DNA from 2 places in the Gilvimarinus sp. 1_MG-2023 genome. Region 1 is predicted to be linked to the other one. Evidence: predicted binding sites of a transcription regulator. Region 1 holds the regulator's gene; the other holds the start of a gene.
What was found. The regulator sigma-54, encoded in region 1, starts transcription at its own class of promoters, with help from an activator protein. The targets are predictions, from matches to a motif close to TGGCACANNNNTTGCNNT.
Positions count from the first base shown of each region.

Region 2: the regulator sigma-54 is predicted to act here: its motif matches at 5,494-5,511, upstream of Q4563_RS04535 (formate/nitrite transporter family protein).

Region 1 covers NZ_JAUOSC010000003.1:203,452-211,076, reverse strand. The annotation lists gene yjgA (ribosome biogenesis factor YjgA) at 1-458, opposite strand, end outside; gene Q4563_RS06465 (HPr family phosphocarrier protein) at 455-736, opposite strand; gene rapZ (RNase adapter RapZ) at 745-1,611, opposite strand; gene ptsN (PTS IIA-like nitrogen regulatory protein PtsN) at 1,617-2,075, opposite strand; gene hpf (ribosome hibernation-promoting factor, HPF/YfiA family) at 2,081-2,371, opposite strand; gene Q4563_RS06445 (RNA polymerase factor sigma-54) at 2,452-3,957, opposite strand; gene lptB (LPS export ABC transporter ATP-binding protein) at 4,088-4,813, opposite strand; gene lptA (lipopolysaccharide transport periplasmic protein LptA) at 4,815-5,342, opposite strand; gene lptC (LPS export ABC transporter periplasmic protein LptC) at 5,329-5,907, opposite strand; gene Q4563_RS06425 (KdsC family phosphatase) at 5,907-6,449, opposite strand; gene Q4563_RS06420 (KpsF/GutQ family sugar-phosphate isomerase) at 6,475-7,440, opposite strand; gene Q4563_RS06415 (calcium/sodium antiporter) at 7,486-7,625, opposite strand, start outside.
Region 2 covers NZ_JAUOSC010000002.1:390,728-398,352, forward strand. The annotation lists gene Q4563_RS04515 (methyl-accepting chemotaxis protein) at 1-1,134, shown strand, start outside; gene Q4563_RS04520 (hypothetical protein) at 1,160-2,356, shown strand; gene Q4563_RS04525 (phosphate ABC transporter substrate-binding protein) at 2,370-2,774, shown strand; gene Q4563_RS04530 (bifunctional protein-serine/threonine kinase/phosphatase) at 2,872-4,596, opposite strand; gene Q4563_RS04535 (formate/nitrite transporter family protein) at 4,642-5,454, opposite strand; gene Q4563_RS04540 (translocation/assembly module TamB domain-containing protein) at 5,743-7,625, opposite strand, start outside.

The DNA of each region.
Region 1 (7,625 bases):
TTCGCTTGGCTTTTCTCTTTTTGCGCCATTCGAACCAATTGTCTTAAATGCTGGATGTCGACATCGGGATGATTGCTAATAAATTGTTGCAATGTGTCCGGGTTGCCGTCGATAAGCTGGTCGCGCCAATTCTCCACTTGATGTTGACGCTGAGTGTTGAGTGAATGCTTGGCGTTTAGATTGTCCAGTTGTTGTCTAACCTGTTCGCCGTCTACCTTACGCATGACCTTGCCGATAAACTGAAGGTGTCGACGGCGAGCCTCCCGCTGCCTGATGCGGTGCATCTCTTGAATGGCCTCCAGCACTTCGCTGGGAAGGTCGAGGCTTAGCAGTTGGCTATCACTTAATTCCGTCAGCTCCTGCCCCAGTGCTTGCAGAGCGTGCATCTCGCGTTTGCGTTGAGACTTGCTCGGTAGGTCATCAAACTCTAGGTCGTGCTCTTGATCTTGATCGTTCATGGTGTGTCTTCGTCCAATTCTTCAAAGCCCGACTCAATTAATGAGCAGATGGCTTCCAGCGCCTGATCGGCATTGTCGCCACAAGTGGCGATGTGTAATTCTTTGCCCAATCCGGCCGCGAGCATCATCAGCGCCATAACACTGTGGCAATTGGCATTTTTACCTTCACAGGTCAGTTCGATTTGGCAGTCGTATTGATTGGCCACGGCCACCAATTTGGCGGCGGATCTGGCGTGTAAGCCCTTGCGGTTAATTATGGTCACAACTCGGGTTGGCATGGGAGGCTCTATTGTGGCGCGTCTAATTCTCTGTGACGAACCTGCACATTGTCCAGTTCACCTGAGAATTGTTGTTGTAGCTTGTCGCATAAATAGACCGAACGATGCTGACCGCCGGTACAGCCAATAGCGACAGTAATATAGCTGCGATTATTAGCTTGGTAGTGTTGCCACCAGCGACCTAAGAAGTGGGTTATATCTTGTAGCATGTCTTGTACTAGCGGTTCTGAATCTAGAAAATCAATAACATCGACGTCGCGTCCAGTTTGGCTGCGTAGACTTTGCTTCCAGTGCGGATTGGGTAGGCAGCGTGCATCAAACACGATGTCGGCATTGTTGGGCGGGCCGTGTTTAAAGCCAAATGACTCAAATAATACTGCCATGCCATCTGAGTGAGGTTCGGCAATACGAGATTTAATCAGCTCGCGCAACTGATGCAGGTTTAGATCCGTAGTGTTGATGACAAGATCTGCCGCATCTCGCATGGGCTCAAGTAACTGGTGTTCGGTTTCAATTGCTGCGGTCAAGTGGCGATGTTTGTCACTCAGTGGGTGTTTACGTCGAGTTTCACTGAACCGCTGCACAATTTTTTTGGTTTCAGCGTCTAGAAAGACAACGGTAAAGGGTAGGTGAGCATCTTTATGATGTCCTACCATTGAGGGGAAAATTTCTAAGTCTTGCCAAGCGTCGCGAATATCGATGCCAATGGCAAAATTTTGATTGTCCGCGTCTTTGTGCAGTTGAATTTGAGTGATTAGCGCAGGCAGCAGGCTTACCGGTAAGTTATCGATACAGTTATAACCGGCATCTTCCAGCGCGTTTAGCGCGGTACTTTTCCCCGAGCCCGACAAACCACTGACAATCACCAAATGCATAGTGGTTAGCCTGCTGGTGACTGGGTGGCAGCGGCAAAAAGCGCTTGCGGGTTTTGCGCAGACCGCAATGCCTGGCGAAACTGATTGTCATTAAGCGCGCTGGCCAGCGCGGCCAGCGTTTTTAAGTGTTCGTCACATGACTCCTCGGGAACCAGCATGGCAAATAATACATCGACCGGTTCACCATCCATTGCATCGAAGTCAATGGGGTCTTTTAAGGTGATTAGTGCGCCCAATGTACAGTCGCAACCTGGTATGCGTGAGTGGGGGATGGCGATGCCATGGCCAATACCGGTAGAACCGAGCTTCTCCCGCGCGATTAAACGCCGAAATACGTCATCGGCGTCGAGCATGGGTGAGTTCTCGGCAATGGTATTGGCGAGGATCTCTAGTGCGCGCTTTTTACTGACCCCTTCGATATGGCATAGGGTGCGTTCTGGGGATAATATTTGAGAGATTTCCATGAGTATTATCTGTGGCTTTTCAGCTTTTCTTTGTGTTTGATCACTTGACGGTCAAGCTTGTCGGTAAGGGCGTCAATGGCGGTGTAGAGATCTTCGGAGTCTGCATTAGCAAAAATGTCTTTGCCGCTGACATGTATGCTCGCTTCAGCTTTTTGGGTTAGTTTTTCCACAGTGAGAAAAACATTAATGCTGGTGATGAGGTCATTATGGTGCGTTAACTTTGCAAATTTATTATGAACATACTCTTCAATTGCTTCGGTTACCTCAATGTGATGACCGCTGATGTTTATTTGCATATAGCTATCCTCCTGAATCAGGGTGGGCCTATCCCACCCAGCCGGCCGCAATAGTGCCACCGGTGCATAAACAGACTGTATCAGACAATGCTTTTACGTTCATTTGATGGTGGAATATTGAGCGACTCTCGATACTTGGCAATCGTTCGCCGTGCGACCCTTATTCCCTGCTCGGCCAGCATGTCGGTAATTTTGCTGTCGCTGAGTGGTTTTTTCGAGTTTTCAGCTGCCACCAATTTCTTAATGATAGCGCGGATTGCAGTAGACGAACACTCACCGCCTGAATCGGTGCTGACGTGAGATGAAAAAAAGTATTTCAGCTCAAAAATACCCTGGGGGGTGTGCATATATTTCTGCGTAGTCACCCGCGAAATAGTCGACTCATGCATTTCTACCAACTCGGCGATATCGTGTAACACCAAGGGTTTCATGGCTTCTGCGCCATACTCCAGAAATCCTCGTTGCTTTTCCACAATACAGGTGGCGACTTTCAACAGGGTTTCGTTACGACTTTGTAAGCTTTTTAGAAACCAGCGGGCCTCTTGTAAATTGTTTTTCAAAAAGGTGTTTTCGCTGCTGGAATCGGCTCTTTTAACCAGTGATGCGTAATCGGAGTTGATTCGTAACCGGGGAGCTATATCCGGATTAAGCTCAACGGTCCAGCGCCCTTCACGTTTATCGACAAATACGTCGGGCACGACATACTCGGTTTCGCGAGTGTCAATAGCGTCACCCGGGTGGGGGTTGAGGGTTTTGATTAGGGCAACCGCCTGCGCTAACTCTGGCTCTTTTAAGCGTGTTTTGCGCATTAATTGCCGGTAATCGCGGCTGGCGAGCATGGGGAGATATTGTTGAACGATTTGCTTGGCGGCATCCAAAAAAGGTGTGTCGGCGGCAAATTGGGTCAGCTGAACCAACAGACACTGCTCTAAATTCTCGCTGCAGATTCCCGATGGATCGAATTGTTGCAATCGGTGCTGTACAGCTTGCACCTCATCCAGTTCAAGCTCTTCGAAGTTGGGTGCTAAGCCTTCAAAAATTTCTTCCAGAGTAACGCTCAGCAGCCCGCTGGGCTCTACAGCGTCAATAATGGCCAGAGCGATGATTTCATCGCGCTCAGACATCGGTGTTAAATTGAGTTGCCACATTAAGTGGTCGTACAGTGTTTCAGTACTGCCACGACGGCTTTCGAAATCTGAGTCGTCGCCCTCGTAGTTGCTGGCCGGTAGTGCCGGCGCAGAGCTCTCGTAAACATCATCCCAGCTGGTGTCCACCGGGAGGTCCTGAGGGATTTCTTCGTTCCAATCGCCTTCAGCATTGTTTTCAGGTTCGGTTTCAGTGGCTTTGGCGGATTCTTGAGTGAGGCTGCTGGTCTCATTAATAGCAGCTTCTTGTTCGGATTTTTTTTCCGCCTCGGTGCTAGGCTCGTTGTTCTCTTCGGTTTCCAGCATGGGATTGGAATCCAGCGCCTCTTGGATCTCCTGCTGGAGGTCCAAGGTCGACAACTGCAGCAGACGAATCGCCTGTTGCAGTTGGGGGGTCATAGTGAGCTGTTGGCCCAGTTTTAATTGTAACGATTGTTTCATGGCTTCTTCAGTACGATCTTGCAGACTATGGTTTGAGTTTAGTCAGCATGTCGCCCCCAAGCAATAGCTCCTAGCAATCTTTATGCCTAACAAGGAGAATTAAGTATATGTCAAGGTGGCGAACCGGCTTTTAGAGCATAAAATGCTCGCCAAGGTAAACTTTGCGCACTTTCGCATTGTTCAGTACTTGTTCTGAACTGCCTTCGGCGATGATATGCCCTTCGCTGACGATATACGCTTTTTCGCATACACCTAAGGTTTCACGGACATTGTGGTCGGTAATCAGTATACCGATATTGCGGTCTTTTAAGTGGAGGACAATCTGTTGGATATCGCTGACGGAGATAGGGTCGACCCCGGCAAAGGGTTCATCTAAGAGGATAAACTTAGGGTCGGTGGCAAGGGCTCGCGCTATTTCTACCCGCCGTCTTTCACCGCCTGACAGAGCCATGCCCAGGCTGTCGCGAATGTGGGTGATGTGGAACTCTTGCAGTAGTGACTCTAACTGCTCTTCGCGTTCGGCCTTAGAAAGCTCCTTGCGAGTTTGCAATATGGCGAGAATATTATCCGCGACAGATAATTTACGAAATACTGAAGCCTCTTGTGGTAGATAGCCAATACCCGCTTGGGCACGCCCGTGGATGGGCATATGTGTCAGGGATTGATCGTCGATGGCCACTTTGCCTTTATCGGCGCGAACCAGGCCGGCAATCATGTAAAAGCAAGTCGTTTTCCCCGCCCCGTTGGGGCCGAGTAGGCCGACTATTTCGCCGCTTGATACGCTTAGGGAAACATCAATGACGACTTGGCGCCCTTTATAGCTTTTGGCCAGATTATCTGCGCGTAGTGTCGACATATTACTGCTCTATCAGTGCCGGGGGGATGGTCATTTGAATGGGTTGGTCAGATTCATGATCGCCTTCGGCGCTGACCAGTTCGCGGTTGATGTCGTAGCGAATCTCATGACCTTGCATAACCGCGCCGTCTTGCTCCAGTAAAGCGCCTTTACTTAGCGATACGGTATTGTTGGCACTGTTGTAGGTAATAATGCCCGCCTTAGCGCTAACCACGCCGCGATCAATGCTCGGTTGCTGCTCAAAGTGGGCGGGTGAGCCCTCGGCAGTGATTTGTTCAACGCTATTGTCTTGATCGAATTGAACCACAATGGTGTTGGCGCGGATGATCAGTGAGCCCTGCTGTAGGCGGGCCTCGCCAGTGTATGTAACACGACCATTTTTCTGATCGAACGTTTGCTGGTTCGCTTGCAGCTCAAAATTTTGCTCGCGATCACTGGGTAGGCCAAAAGCAGTTGTGCTGACGATTGCCAATAGCACAGTGAGTACGCAGTGCTTCAGTTTAGCGGGAAGCCTTTTAGTCGGGAGCATAAATACCTTTTACCTCAGACAGCAGTGCCACACGACCTGAGTCGAGATCGGCGGATAAGCCGACGGCGCTGGTAGTGCCGCGAGCGCTTTGCATGGTAACAGGTTTATCTGTTGTGGCAATTTGCTCGTGAGTGTTTACTAAGAGATCTTCGGTAGTGACATCCAGTCGGCCGTAGCGTGGATGCTCGCTATAAGCGTTGACGGTGCCGCTTAGCTGAAGAGTCTGTTGTTCAATATCCGCTATTCCCTGGTTGGCGACTAGGTGCCAGGGGTGACTGGAATTCTCACTCAGAAAAGTGAGTTCCGGTTGCTCAATATAACCCTCGGTGGTATCAGCGGTTTTAAAGTAGGTGACTTGGCGCGCTTTAAGGGTGTGGGTCAGTCGGCCGCTGTCATCGAATGAGCGATCGGTCATTTCTACTAGATAAACCTCGGGAAAATCTGGGGTGCTCGTCTCGCCGGCGCCTTTTACTAAATCGTTGGGTGAGTATTGCAAGGCGCTGTACAGCAAACCGCTGACCAGCGCAATGGTAATAATCCAGGATCGCGGTTGACGAGGTCGCATTAAGCTTGCTCTGGCGGTAAGTGCTGGCCAATGGCCGCGCGATAGTGCCCCTGCGCTTGCAGGAGTAAATCGCATGCTTCGCGTACGGCGCCATCGCCGCCGTTACGGTGACTGACCCAGTGCGCGTATTCAGCTACCGAAGCGTGCGCGTTGGGAACGGTTAGGGCCAGGCCCACGCGTGTCATGATGGATAAATCGGGCCAGTCATCACCCATGTGGGCAATTTCTTCGGGTTTTAAATTAAGCTGGTCAAACACCTCTTGCAGCGCTTGCCATTTATCTTCGCGGCCTTGTATCACCAAATCTACCCCCAGCTCTTTAGCGCGCCGGGCGACGATCTCGCTCTTGCGCCCTGTGATAATGGCAACTCGGACATCACTGTACTTTTGCAGGCTCCTAATGCCTTGTCCGTCTTGGGTGCAAAAACTTTTCATCTCGTTGCCGTGATTGTCATAGTAAAGCTTGCCATCGGACAGAATGCCGTCGACATCGAGAATCAGCAATTTTATCTGTTTGGCCAGTGCCAGTGTTTGTTGAGTCATAAGTAAGTACTTGTATCTGAGGGCATTAGACCACACCCGCCCGCAAAAGGTCGTGCATATGTAAGATGCCACAGGCCCGGTCGCCTTCGGTGACCACCAGTGCGGTAATCTTGGCTTCTTCCATCACTTTTAAGGCTTCAGCCGCTAAGGTGTCACGGGCGATGGTCGTGGGGTTGGGGGTCATGATGTCACGCATGATGGCAGAGTGAATATCAATGCCCTTATCTATTTGGCGGCGCAGATCACCGTCGGTAAAAATGCCAATAAGCTTCTCGCCTTCAAGGATGGTGGTCATACCGAAGCCTTTGCTGCTCATCTCTAGCAGAGCTTTTGACAGGCAGTCCTCGGGGCTGGAGATGGGTAGCTGGGGGCCGGTGTGCATCAGGTCTTCGATCTTGAGCAGTAGCTTGCGCCCCAAGGTGCCGCCCGGGTGTGAGAAGGCAAAATCTTCGGCCGTGAAACCACGCGCTTCCAGCAAGGCGATGGCCAGCGCGTCGCCCAGGACGGTGGTGACTGTGGCGCTGGACGTGGGGGCTAGTGCCAATGGACAAGCCTCGCGCTCAACTTCAATTGATAGATGAATGTCGCAGCTCTTGGCTAAGGTGGAGTCGGGGTTGGCGGTTAGGGCAATCATGGGAACCCCTAGGCGCTTGATCAGGGGCAGAAGAGTAATCAGCTCGCTGGAGTTGCCCGAGTAAGAAATGGGCAGCAAAATATCATCGCGAGTTAGCATGCCGAGGTCGCCGTGGCTGGCCTCGCCGGGATGCATAAAGAAGGCTGGGGTGCCGGTGCTGGCCAGTGTCGCGGCAATTTTTTTGCCCATATGGCCGGATTTCCCCATGCCGGAAACGATAACGCGCCCCTTACAGCCGAGCATAAGTTGACAGGCTCGGGCGAAGTTACCGTTGACGCGCTGGCCCAAGGCTGCGACCGAAAGGGCCTCCTGCTCAATGGTGCGTTTAGCCGAAGCGATAAAGTCAAAGTCGGTCATAAGTGCTTTTCGTTACTCTTAGTCAGCGGTTCTGTTCCTATTCTATCAGCCGAGAAGAATAAAGTAGTAGCCTGCGTATATCGCAAGAAACACAACACCCATCAGCTTGCCCAGTCGGGGGCCTCCGCGGCGGCGGTAAACAAAAGCGCTGACCAGTAAAGCTAGGGCGAGCAGGGCCGTTAATG
Region 2 (7,625 bases), on a different contig from region 1:
AAAGCCAGCACCGAGAGAAGCTTTACCAACACCATTGCCGATACTCTGACCAGTGCATCCAGCGCGTCGCGTATCTCTCTAGCCATTGCCGTTATTGCCATCATAGTCTTGATAGTGATGAGCCTTATTATTGGCCGCTCTATCACCCGCAACTTAAATCAAGTCACCCAATCTTTGCACGACATGGCATCGGGCGAGGGGGACTTAACGTGCCGCATTGATTACCCAGGCCAAGATGAAATTCAGCCGCTGGCCGAAAACTTCAATCGCTTTGTCGAAAAGCTGCACAAGTCTTTCGGGGAAATTTTGCAAGACGTGCAGGCACTATCACAAGTATCCGCCCGGCTAACCGATACCAGCGGCAAGAATGTCAGCGAAATTAGCGCTCAGGCACAAGCCATTTCAGCCACTCGCAATGCCATTGAAGAGTTAATGAGCAGCGTGCAAGAAGTTGCTCAACTGTCCAGCAGTGGTTCGGAAAAAGCCACCGAAATTAATGCCACTGCCGCACAGGGCAAAGCCACCCTAAACAGAAATGTCGATACGATTACCGCTCTGGCCGAAGATGTAAAATCAACAGCCCTGGTGGTCAATAAGTTCGATACTTTCAGCACCGATGTCGGACAATTGCTCAACACCATTCAAACGGTGGCCGAACAGACCAATTTACTCGCCCTCAATGCCGCCATTGAAGCCGCCCGCGCCGGGGAGCACGGTCGGGGTTTTGCCGTGGTGGCCGATGAAGTACGTGATTTAGCAGTGAGAACCCGCCAGGCCACCGAAGAAATTCACTCGGTGATCAGTGAGCTGCAAAGCGTTTCACAAAGTGCGGTTGAGTCCATGGAAAACAGTGTAGACCGCGTCAATAGCGGTGTCGAAGCCACACAAGAATCAGAAGTAGCACTGGCAACCATTCTATCCAGCGTGCAAGAAATCAGTGCTTTTAACGATCAGATCGCCCGCGCCACACACGAACAAAGTTCGACGTTCGATCAGGTGCTACAACACGTGACCGACATCCATAAAAATACCGAAACCGTCACCGAAAGCACCGGTACTACGAATTCTATTTGTCAGGATATAGACAATATTTCCAAACGACTGGGAGATGTCGCCTCTCAGTTTAAGGTGTAATCATTATGCTTCTTAGGAGAGAGCTATGACCCTTAACCACCCTAAATTCTTGATTGCCAACGCGTGTATCGCAGGGCTCACTCTAGCCTGCGGTCAAGCTATGGCCGACGATCAAGCCCGTTTAGATAACCTGGAGCAACAGATTCAGGTGCTGCAGCAACAAGTGAACAAACCTATTCAAGAGCGTTTGCGTTTTAATGGTTTTATGAGCCTCGCCTATGGTGTTGCCAGTAACGACAGCGGTTTCGCCGGTTACACCGAAGACGGCACTTTTTCCAACGAAAGCTTGTTTGGCTTACAGGGCAGCTTCACGATCTCGGACACCACGGATATCACCATGCAATTGGTTGGCCGTGGCAATGATGAGTGGGATCCGAATTTTGAGTGGGCCTACATTAGCCACCAGTTTTCTCCCAATTTAAAAATGCGCGCCGGCAAAATGCGCCTGCCGCTTTTTATGTACTCCGACTCGCTCGAAGTGGGTTACGCACAGCCATGGGGCCGCCCACCGATTGATGTTTACGGCGGCATTCCCATTACCAGCTATACCGGGGTTGACGCACTGTACGATATAAATTTCGACACATCGACTCTAAGCCTACAGGGGTTTGGTGGCGAAACCGACGACAGTGTGGATATCGCCGGACAACTGGTTGATGTCAATGTTGACAACCTGTACGGCGGCGCTGTTAGCTGGACCGATTTTATTTGGACTGTGCGCAGTAACTATGCCACAGCAGAATTAGCGGTTAGTGGCGATACCTTTGACACTCATTTTTACGGTGTTGGCTTAAGCTTCAATAATGGCACCTGGCAAGTTATCTCCGAGCTGACCCGCTTTGAAGTGGATGGCCCGATTGTCGATAGCGACTCGGCCTATATTACCGTGGCCCGTACCTTTGGCAGCTTTAGCCCTTATGTAACACTCTCAGTAAAAGAGTCCATCGATGACGAAGAGCGCCCGCTTACCCGGGCACAAGTCACCACACCCGGCAGCCCGGTATATGGGTTAGTCGTCGCCTCAGACATTCAAAATATCGAGCGCACCTCGCAAAGTGTCGGCGTGCGTTGGGATGCAATGAGCAATATCGCGATTAAGTTTGACTTGAGCCGTGTATCTGGCTTCGGTGATACCGGAGGCAATTTAAATGGCAACATTGGCCCAGTGATTAATTATGACGATGCCGATATATTCTCGATTAAACTCGACGCAGCCTTTTAAGGGAGGATCAGCCATGAAATATTTTCTACTGACATTGTTGCTAGCATCCTCTGCGGCTCTAGCCGAGGTAGTGGTCATTGTGCACCCCTCCGGCCCCGACAGCATGGAGAAAAATCAGATACGCGACCTATACATTGGCCGCAGCAAACAACTGCCCGGCGGACAAACGGCCGACCCGATTGATCTTGCTCAGGGGCAGCAACTGCGCGATGAGTTCCACACCAAAGTCACTGGTCGCTCACAGGCTCAGCTCAATGCGTTTTGGTCTAAGCAGGTTTTTACCGGCAAGGGTCAGCCACCGCGTATGCTCGACTCTTCCGCCTCGGTAAAAGCGGCGGTAGCCAGCACACCAGGCGCGATTGGTTACATTGAAGCCAGCGAAGTAGACGGCAGCGTTAAGGTGACCTTCACCCCCTAGCCTCCTACAATGTAACAGTGCCATTAATAAAAACGGCGAGCCAATGCTCGCCGTTTTTATTTCCACGCAAAAACTTCCAGTTCCTGTTAACTTGCCTTCAGAGGTAATCCCCACCCCACTGCCAGAGTAAAAGAATTAACAACAAAAGTGATACCCCTTGCCAAAACCTGACCGGATTACGCTCAATAAACGGGCGCTGGGTTTGGCGTAAAAACTCTGGATTAGGGCGCTGTAAATCTAAGGCAAACTCGCTCAACTCGGCGTAGCGTTTGAGCGGTGTAATAGCGACTGCCCGCTTAAGCGTTTCATCCAACCAGCTAGGTAGATCTGGCCGGTGCGAAAGCAAGCTGGTGTATTTTAATCGCCTTTGCGCGGTCACTGAATGCGCCCTGGACACACTCGCACCATAGGGCAAATGGCCACCACTTAACATTTGATAAGCAATCACGCCCAGAGCAAAAATATCTGAGCGCTGGCTCGCTCTGGCCTGAATAAAGTATTCCGGCGCTGTGTATTGCGCCGTACCAACAATCTTTTGTGATGCTTGTGTTAACTCTTGCACACCGGCCACTCGCACCGCGCCAAAATCGATGATTTTTACCATGCCTTGATTATCGACCATGATATTCGCAGGTCTTAAATCCTGATGCAGCATCTCTTGCCGGTGAAAAGCCTGCACACCCCGTATTGCTTGCTCGAGTATATTTCGCACATCGACGGGGCTGGGCTCAGGGTGATCTTGCATCCACTGGGTCAATGTCTGACCTTCGATATACTCGCTCACTAAATATAAATATTGTCGAGCCCGAGTCGGCGTAACGCACCGCAACACATGGGCATTATCGATACGCTGTGCTATCCAATCTTCCGTTAAAAAACTTTCTAAATAAAGCGGATCAGTGCGCATTTCTTGCGATGGTGTTTTAATCACAACGCGCTCTTGCGTATCCATATCTTGCGCTAAAAACACATGACTGCGACTACTGATATAAAGCTCACGCAAAATTTTGTAGCCATCAAATTCCATGCGCGCTTGCAACCTAGGCGGCGGTCGCAATTGCGTGATTTGCTGCTGAACCTCAGACAACTGTCGTTCGGGAAGGTGTTCAATCTTTATCAATTGGGCACTGAGATTATCCTGACTACCACGCGAAAGCGCCAACTCGGTTAATGCCCGTGCCGCTGCATTCAAATCCGACTGCTCATCAATAGCACGGCTCACATCACCCGTCTCTATATATTCATACACCCCATCAGTGGCCAGAAAAAATATATCACCCACGGCTAAATCCCGCTCACAATAATCTAATTCAACATGATCATGAATGCCTAAAGCTTTAGTTAAATAACTGTTGTTGCGTGATTCATAGCGGCGGTGGTCTTGAGTTAACTGCTCTAGGGCACCGCTAACAACCCGATAAACTCGACTGTCGCCACTGTGAAAAATATGTGCGCTGTGTGACTTAAGAATAAGAGCGGCAAAAGTGCTGACGTACCCTTTGTCTTTGTTATAGCGATGAGGGCTGTTATAGGTTTGGCCGTGCAGCCATGAGTTGGTTGCCTGCAGAACACGCACTGCCGACTTTTTTACCGACCAGGCCTCTGAGGTGCAATAGTAATCGGTAAGAAAACTGGTGACTGCCATATCGCTGGCGATCTGGCTGACATCGCTACTGCTGATGCCATCGGCAATCGCAACCACCACACCTTTATAGCCGAGTAGCGGCTCTTTAGGTATGCAGGCACCCATCGCATCTTGATTAACCGACTTAGCCCCGGCGCACGTGTATTGGCCGAGGCTTATCTTTAATTGTTTTGGCATGCTAATAAGCGCTTACTGCATTCATCGGGCAAGCGCTTAAGCTCCTTATACAAGCTGCCTTTCAGGGCTGGTTTTAACATGTGTTAGGTAGAGCGGTAAGCCCACCAATAAGAGGCCACCAGCCAAGTTCCCCAAAACCGTGGGCAATTCATTCCACAGCAGGTAGTCACTAACGGTAAAGTCGCCGCCCATAATCATTGAGAAGGGGAATAAGAACATATTAACGATTGAGTGTTCAAAGCCCATAAAGAAGAAGAGCATAATCGGCATCCACATGGCGACCATTTTACCGCCAGCCGAGCTGGAAATCATGGCACCCACAACACCCATGGATACCATCCAGTTACACAACATGCCGCGAATAAAGATAGTTAACCAACCGGTAACGCCGTGCGCCTGATAGCCTACCGTACGCGATTCGCCGATAGCACTAACTTTCGCCGCGAGTAAACCACCATCCACTTTGTACCCATAGGTCAAGATAAATGACATAAAAAAGGCGACCATCATAGCGCCGGCAAAGTTACCAATAAACACTAACCCCCAGTTGCGCATCACACCGGCGAAGCTAACGCCTGGGCGCTTATCCAACAACGCCAGTGGCACTAAGGTAAACACACCGGTTAACAGGTCGAACTTCATCAGATACAACATGATAAAACCCACTGGGAATAATAACGCCCCAACCAGTGGCGAGCCGGTTTTCACGGTAACGGTGATCGCAAACATGGCCGCCAGCGCCAAAATGGCACCAGCCATAATGGCCCGTATTAGCGTGTCTTTGGTGGACATAAATACTTTTTGTTCGCCCGAATCAACCATCTTGGTAACGAATTCGGAGGGTTCTATATAGGCCATTGTCTTTTCCTTAGAAGTTTGCTCAGAGTTGCAATGACGTTAGCAACGGCTATGCCAAGCTCCGAAAAAAACAGCCAACCTATTGTTATTATTAAATTTTGCTAACACGTCAGGCAGCTAACAGGCATATAAAAACGGCTTAATGGCACCAACTTAACGCACAATGCACCACCAAACGCCTCACTACTAACCCGACAATAATTTGAACCCAACCAATAAGCACCACTTTGGAGCTTGCGTGTGCACCAAAATATTTTACCAACCCAATATAGGGCGATCTCACTGGAGTTAGCGCTCTAATGTGTAAATTAGATCCGCACTTTGAACCACCCCAGACTCTGCCTCAATTTGAAAATTATCGGATATAAAATAGGTCAGCCCTAAAGTCGAGACACTATCAAATAATCCGATGGCGTAATGAATGTAGATGTCTTTCGTCAAATACTTCCCCAGCCACAACTGACTGTTATCAACACTGTCTTCGGATTTGATGGTCAACTCATCCAGCCCAAATTTATTGGCAATGTCATCTGCCAAGAATTGGCCCTGCTTGACCCCCAATTTCGCTACTGCATTAATCAACATGCCTGCTTCACCCGATGAGGCAGAATTCAGTTTTTTGCCCGTGAACAACATCGACAATGCATTGCTTTCGGTTTGCTGAGGGCTGGAATAGATTTCAGTCGCTGGCTTTTGCAATGTGCCACCGATGACGATACCGACCTCCACATCCTCAACTTTGCGTGTAGCCGTGACGTTTAGCCCAGGGTTGTCCAGCGGACCTTGAAATGAGACCGTGCCTCGCTCAATAGCAAGCTGTTGACCATAAGCTTCGTATTTCCCATCGAGCACAACAATATCGCCTGTGGCGTAGAGTGCTCTTGTCGGCGTTTTATTTAAGGTTAACTTCCCTCCCAGCCCCGCTTTAAAACCGCTAGCCTCCACCTCAATTTCATCCCCAAGTGCAACTTGCAGGTTCATGTTAATAGGTAGACTCGAGCCTGTTGACGCCTCATCATCCAACACCACAACATCATTCGATACTTTAACCGCCCCCGTAGGCAGTGTCTTAATCACCGCTTTTGCTTTAGGAATAGCGGCAGAACCTTTGATGTTCACCGACTGCTCAGACGCGACAAGGGTGATGTCAGGGCTGACCCATAAATTTAATTCAGGCAACTGAACGACTTTGGCACGCTCGCCATTTAACTCGCCATCAATTTTCCAGTCACTGCCCAATGGATTTTCCACTTGAGCATGCAGCTTCAAAGCCCCCTCACTAGGGCTGGCACTGGCATCGAGCATTAAACTATTTTGATCGCCGCGCAGACTGGCATTAACGGCTGATAACTGAATACCCAAGGGCGGCAAATCCATCGAGGCTTCGTTAAGATCAACAGTAAGTGCCAGCTCTGGCTGAGACAAAAGCCCGTTAAGGCTGGCGTCAACCATAAGCTCACCGCGCAAATTTCTCACCCCGGGGGCGAACGCCATGAAGGGTCGCAAGTTATCAACATTGGCATCCAACTGGGCCTCGACTTTACCCGAGGCCAGCTCATAATTAGCCAGAGCTTTAACCTCGGCAAAACCCTCCACCGTGGTTATTGCCTTAGCTACTATGGAGGTGTCGTCGCCTTGAATATCAGCTCGAATTTGACCCAACTTATAACGCTCGGCCTTACCTTTACTGGCAACGTGAATTATTTCTGCCTCAAAAGAATCAACGTGGACACTCACTTTGCTCTCATCACCCAGCCAATCAACTTCACCAGCACCGTGCAGATACCCAGCTAGACTCATGTCTTTTTGTACCCAGGGGTCAAACAGCGATAGCGCCAAGCGCTCCAAATTAAAATGCGCTTTTATACCTGAGGCCGTCTGCCAGCGCCCTTCAAAGCAGGCGGCCAAAAGCTTGTTGCTGGCTTGAGTGTTAGCCGCATCACTGGCAGGTAGCATTTGCAAACATAAGGCTTCCAGTGATGCCTGGGTAGAAGAAAGCTCAATGGCGGCTGGTGCTGCTAGAGTGACATCTTCAACATAGGGAGAGCGCAAGCGCAAGGACTGCAAGTTACCAGCCCACTGAGATTGTTGCCACGCACCTTGCACACTGACCTGCAGCTGATTATCGAGATTGGTTTCCAGCTCTAGATCAAGTTGATGCTGACCGGCAT